Regions from separate parts of the Pseudoalteromonas sp. MMG012 genome, predicted to be linked through region 2. Evidence: predicted binding sites of a transcription regulator. Region 2 holds the regulator's gene; the other holds the start of a gene.

What was found. Region 2 encodes sigma-54, which starts transcription at its own class of promoters, with help from an activator protein. Its sites were predicted from a motif close to GTTGGCACGNNNNTNGNNT; they were not measured.
Region 1: flhA (flagellar biosynthesis protein FlhA) is a predicted target of sigma-54. The motif match lies at 1,591-1,609, and genes of this name have one in related genera.

The regions. Positions count from the first base shown of each region.
Region 1 covers NZ_JAGJEF010000005.1:37,224-40,420, forward strand. The annotation lists gene fliR (flagellar biosynthetic protein FliR) at 1-370, shown strand, start outside; gene flhB (flagellar biosynthesis protein FlhB) at 374-1,504, shown strand; gene flhA (flagellar biosynthesis protein FlhA) at 1,648-3,197, shown strand, end outside.
Region 2 covers NZ_JAGJEF010000010.1:34,992-38,188, reverse strand. The annotation lists gene lptA (lipopolysaccharide transport periplasmic protein LptA) at 1-293, shown strand, start outside; gene lptB (LPS export ABC transporter ATP-binding protein) at 297-1,022, shown strand; gene J8L97_RS05375 (RNA polymerase factor sigma-54) at 1,079-2,581, shown strand; gene hpf (ribosome hibernation promoting factor) at 2,610-2,897, shown strand; gene J8L97_RS05365 (PTS sugar transporter subunit IIA) at 2,900-3,197, shown strand, end outside.

The DNA.
Region 1 (3,197 bases), on a different contig from region 2:
TTTTGTTTTGAATGGTCATTTAATGATGATTCAAATGGTAGTGTTTAGTTTTCAAACTTTTCCAATTAATGGGCAATGGTGGATTGTCGATAATTATTGGCAAATAGTGAATTGGGGAGGGTGGATGTTTTCAACGGCAATGGCGTTATCCCTTGCACCGTTAACAGCCATGTTGGTGATTAATATTTCATTGGGCATTATGACCCGTGCTGCGCCGCAAATGAATATATTTGCAGTTGGTTTTGCATTTACCCTTGTTGCAGGTCTTACTATTATTTGGGCTACGTTAGGAAATTTTTTAGTGCAATATGAATTTCAATGGCTTAAGACAATTGAACTAATGTGCAATTTAATTGGTTGTACGGTATAGCATATGGCAGAAGATTCGGGTCAAGAAAAAACGGAAGAACCCACGGGGAAAAAAATAGATGAGTCTCGTAAGAAAGGGCAAGTTGCACGTTCGAAAGAGTTAGGGACCACATTTGTACTCATTTTTTCCTCAATATCATTGCTATTGTATGGACCTGATATAGGAAAGGGGCTGTATAATATAATGGGCCGAGCATTGAGCCTAAACCGTAATGAAACATACGATACAACCAAGATGTTCTCTATATGGGGGGAGATGTTTTCCGAGCTTATTTTCCCAATGTCTATGTTTGTTTTTATCATTGTAATAGCCGCTATTGTTGGTAATACTTTATTAGGCGGCTTTAACTTTAGTTGGCAGGCAGCGGCACCTAAAGCCAGTAAAATGTCTCCGGCAAAAGGTATTAAAAGAATGCTAGGCCCACAGGCGGGTATTGAGCTAGTAAAAGCGGTACTTAAATTTGGGTTGGTAGCAGGTTTTGCTATTTACTTGATAAACACTTTTTTTTATGAAATATTGCATTTAAGTGTCGAGCAAATCCCCAGTAGCATCATTCACGCATTAGAAATCTTGGCATGGATGTTTTTAGCGTTAAGTTGTACGTTAATTATTATTTCAGCCATAGATGCTCCTTACCAAAGCTATAATCACCATAAACAGCTTAAAATGACGATGCAAGAAGTAAAAGATGAATATAAAAATTCGGAAGGTGATCCACAAATTAAGGCGCGTATCCGTCGCACTCAAAGAGAGATGTCCCAGCGTCGTATGATACAAGATGTGCCTGATGCAGATGTGATTGTTACTAACCCAACGCACTATTCCGTTGCATTAAAATACGATACGGAAAAAGCCGGTGCGCCCATTGTACTAGCGAAAGGTGTTGATGAACTGGCCATGCAAATAAGAAAGGTCGCAATAGGTAATGAAGTGCCTATTGTTGAATCACCAGCTTTAACACGTTCTTTATACCATACCACTGAAGTTGGCCAGCAAATACCAGATCAATTGTTTACAGCCGTAGCACAAGTACTCGCTTTTGTATTTCAGTTAAAGCGCTTTCAAAAGGGCCGAGGCAAGCGACCGACAGCGCTTAATGACGATCTACCTATTCCCAACGAGTTGAAACATTAAACTTCACGGTTTTTTTAGACAAGCGTAACATTTATTTATGCTCTACATTTTTCATCATTACCTTATAAATTTAGGGTTAGTAACTTTATGGCGCATAACTTGCTTTGTACTAGTCAGTGTCAATATTTTGTAGTTACTAAGTTATGGATTTTAAAGCAGTTTTACAGCAAATCAATAGAGATAAGAAAGAATATGCAAAGGGTGTAGGTACCCCTCTAATGGTTCTGGCTGCGCTAGGCATGGTTATCTTACCTCTGCCTCCTTTCCTACTAGATATTTTATTTTCTTTTAATATCGCGCTAGCACTAGTCGTTCTATTGGTAACTGTTTACACCATGAAACCGTTAGAGTTTGGTATGTTTCCAGCAGTGTTACTTATTGCAACAATTATGCGATTGGCATTAAATGTCGCGAGTACACGAGTTGTTTTGCTTGAAGGGCACAATGGTGGTGATGCGGCTGGTAAAGTAATTGAAGCATTCGGCTCAGTGGTCATCGGCGGAAATTACGCGGTCGGCTTAGTGGTCTTTTTAATTCTAATTATTATTAACTTTGTTGTAATCACTAAAGGAGCCGGGCGTATTTCTGAAGTGTCAGCACGATTTACATTAGATGCAATGCCAGGAAAACAAATGGCGATTGATGCAGATTTAAATGCAGGCTTTATTAGTGCAGACGATGCTCGAGCTAGGCGAGAAGAAGTAACCCGTGAAGCTGATTTCTACGGGTCAATGGATGGTGCCAGTAAGTTTGTAAAAGGGGACGCTATTGCAGGTATTGTTATTTTAGCTATTAATATTATTGGTGGTTTATTTGTTGGTATGATCCAACACAATCTCGGGTTTGGTAAAGCAATGGAGGTTTATACTCTACTCACCATTGGGGATGGACTTGTGGCGCAATTACCATCGTTGCTTCTATCTATCGGCACTGCAATTGTTGTTACTAGACAAAATGAATCTCACAATATGGGAGATCAATTTAAGGCCCAACTTGGTAATGAAAAGTCATTATCAATAGCTGCTGCAATTTTAATTGTTATGGGACTTGTACCAGGGATGCCTCATGTTGCATTTTTGAGTTTAGGTGCATTACTCGGATATTTGGCGTATTACACTCAGTCCCAAAAAACAAAAGCAGAGGAAGTTAAACAAGCGGAAGAAGCCAAAGGTGGTGACATCGCAGCTCGAAAACAAGATCAAAAAGAGCTTGGTTGGGACGACGTTCAGCCTGTGGATGTTATTGGGCTTGAAGTTGGTTACCGTCTAATACCGTTGGTAGATCAAGCACAAGGTGGTGAACTATTAAGTAGAATCAAAGGTGTTCGTAAAAAGCTTTCTCAAGAACTGGGGTTCTTGGTTCCACCAGTACATATTAGAGATAACTTAGAGTTAGACCCCAATGCATACAATATTACTTTAATGGGAGTGGGATCCGGAGATGGGGAATTAAAGCATGGTGATGAGCTTGCAATTAACCCGGGCCAGGTATTTGGTCCAATAAATGGTGTTGCTACAACCGATCCAGCATTTGGTTTAGAGGCTGTATGGATTAAACCCGAACAGAAAGATGAAGCGCATTCTCTTGGTTATACAGTCGTTGATGCTGCAACTGTCGTAGCAACACATATAAGCCAACTGTTGACTAATAACGCATCACTACTATTAGGTCATGAGGAAGTTCAGAACCTACT
Region 2 (3,197 bases):
ATAAACAACTGCTTGTCGCTACAGGTAACCCAGCGCGTTTTACCGAGACACAAGCTGATGGCACCGTATTAAGTGCCACGGCGAGTGAGGTTCGATATGATGTAGCGAATAAAAAGCTGACAATCAAAGGTGATGCAGAAATTAACCAAGCAGGCCAAATCATAAAAGCACAATCCATAATTTACGATATGGATAAACAATTAATAAATGCTGAAAAGGGTAATGAAAATACTGGCCGAGTACACACAATTCTAGTCCCAGAAAAAAAATCGAATAAAGAACAAGGCAAATAATAAATGAGTACTTTGACTGCAACCGCTTTGGCTAAAAGCTACAAAGGACGACAAGTCGTAAAAAATGTCAGCCTTGCCGTCGAGGCAGGCAGTATTGTTGGCTTGCTAGGCCCCAACGGGGCAGGTAAAACGACCAGTTTTTATATGATTGTTGGATTAGTGCCAAGCGACAACGGTACCGTAACAATTGATGACCACGATATCACCCTGTTACCGATGCACAGTCGAGCAAGGTTAGGCATAGGTTATTTACCGCAAGAATCTTCCATCTTTCGAAAGTTAACCGTTTACCAGAACTTAATGGCTATTTTAGAAACTCGTAATGAGCTGAGTAAACCTGATCGAGAGCAAATTCTTAATGAATTATTAGATGAATTCAACATCCAACATATACGTACAAGTCAAGGTATGGCATTGTCAGGAGGTGAACGTCGAAGAGTCGAAATTGCTCGCGCTTTAGCCGCAAACCCAAAATTTATCCTGTTAGATGAGCCTTTTGCTGGTGTTGACCCAATTTCGGTGTTAGATATAAAGAAAATTATCGAACATTTAAAAAAACGCGGTATAGGTGTTCTGATCACAGATCATAATGTACGAGAAACACTTGATGTGTGCGAAAAAGCATACATAGTTTCACATGGTGAATTAATTGCATCAGGTACTCCAGAACACGTGCTTGCCGATCAAACTGTTCGAGATGTCTACCTAGGTGAACAATTCAGGCTATAGTTATAGTATCTAGGTAATTTTAATAATTGATTAATAGAAAGGATTGTTAGAGATACATGAGGCAATCGTTACAGCTGCGCATGGGTCAGCAATTAACCATGACACCCCAATTACAACAGGCTATCCGCTTGTTGCAATTGAGCACGCTAGATCTCCAACAAGAAATCCAAGAAGCCTTGGACAGCAACCCATTACTGGAAGTTGAAGAATCAGAGCATGAAAACGACAACGAAAATATAGAAAAAGAACATAAAGAGCTCTCGAAAGAAGAATCTAATTCAGACAGTATTGAAGAAGCTCCAGTCAGTGACTATGAGCTTGATGCAGACGCGGCTATGAGTAAAGACACTGTTAGCGAAGAACTTGCGATGGATGTCACATGGGATGAATACATGAGTGCTGCACCAGCAACAAGCAGCGGCCCTATGCCTGAAGACGAAAACATGTACCAAGGCGCAACCACCGAATCGCTCCATGAATACTTAATGTGGCAACTAGAACTGACCCCGTTTAGTGATACTGATAGAGGGATCGCTGTCGCTATTGTGGAAGCCGTGGATGATGGTGGTTTATTAACCTTATCGACCGATGAAATCTTAGAAAGCCTTAATGACGAGAGTTCAGAAGATGCCATTGAACTTGATGAAATTGAGGCTGTCCTGAAACGCATTCAATTATTTGACCCTGTCGGCATTGCTGCTCGGAGCTTACAAGAATGTTTATGTATCCAGCTTAATCAGTTTGATAAAAGTACACCTTGGCTGGAACATACTAAACATGTGCTCACCGAACATATCGACTTACTTGCAAGTCGAGACTATCGAACGCTAATGAAAAAGACGAAGCTGAAAGAGTCCGATTTAAAAGAAGTCATGACTCTAATACACAGCTTAAATCCAAAACCTGCGGCCAGTATCATCCGCGAAGAGTCTGAATATGTCATACCTGATGTCTCTGTGAAAAAAGTGAAAGGCCGATGGTTAGTTGAATTAAACCCTGATTCAATGCCGAAAATTAGAGTCAATGATCACTATGCGGCGATGTCTCGCTCAATGAAATCAAGCACTGATAGTCAATTTATTCGTTCGCATTTACAAGAAGCTAAATGGTTTATTAAAAGCTTAGAAAGCCGCAATGATACGTTAATGAAAGTAACTAATTGCATTGTGCAGCAACAACAGGCATTCTTTGAACATGGCCCTGAAGCAATGAAACCTATGGTGCTAAATGATGTGGCTGAAATGGTAGAGATGCATGAGTCCACTATTTCACGTGTCACAACACAAAAATATATGCACACACCTAGGGGCATTTTTGAGTTGAAATATTTCTTCTCGAGCCATGTGAGTACCGAAAACGGAGGTGAATGCTCTTCCACAGCGATTAGAGCATTGATCAAAAAGCTCATTGCCGCCGAAAATACTGCTAAGCCATTAAGTGATAGCAAAATTGCGGATATATTGGCAGAGCAAGGAATCAAAGTGGCCCGACGTACGATAGCAAAATATCGGGAGTCGTTAGCCATTCCACCGTCGAATCAGCGTAAAAGCTTGATATAAGACGTAATATCAAAGAAGGAAAATGCTCATGCAACTAAATTTAACTGGTCGTCACGTAGAAGTAACTGAATCACTAAGAGACTATGTCAACACCAAGTTTGCGAAGCTAGAAAGGCACTTTGATCATATCAATAATGTGCATGTGATTTTAGATGTTGAAAAACTCGTACAAAAAGCCGAAGCGACCTTACACTTAAGCGGAGCAGAAGTATTTGCCTCTACCGAGCATCAAGATATGTATGCTGCTATTGATGGTTTGGTTGACAAGCTAGACAGACAAGTAATCAAACACAAAGAAAAGCTTACTCGACATTAACCATGAAACTTAGCTCAATAATCAACAAGGACTGCAGTAAAGCTGCGGTCCTTTTTAATAGCAAAAAACGTATTCTCGAATACGTTAGCGAACTTACACATGAACAGTTACCCCACCTAGAACAGCATGATGTTTTATCTGCACTCATGTCTAGAGAGAAGTTAGGCAGCACTGGAATTGGTAAAGGCATCGCTATTCCACATGGCAGAATGCAAGGTATCGAACAAGTTTTTGCGATGATATTAGTTAGTAAAAAACCAGTTCCATTCGATGCCATAGACAATCGTCCAGTCGATATTT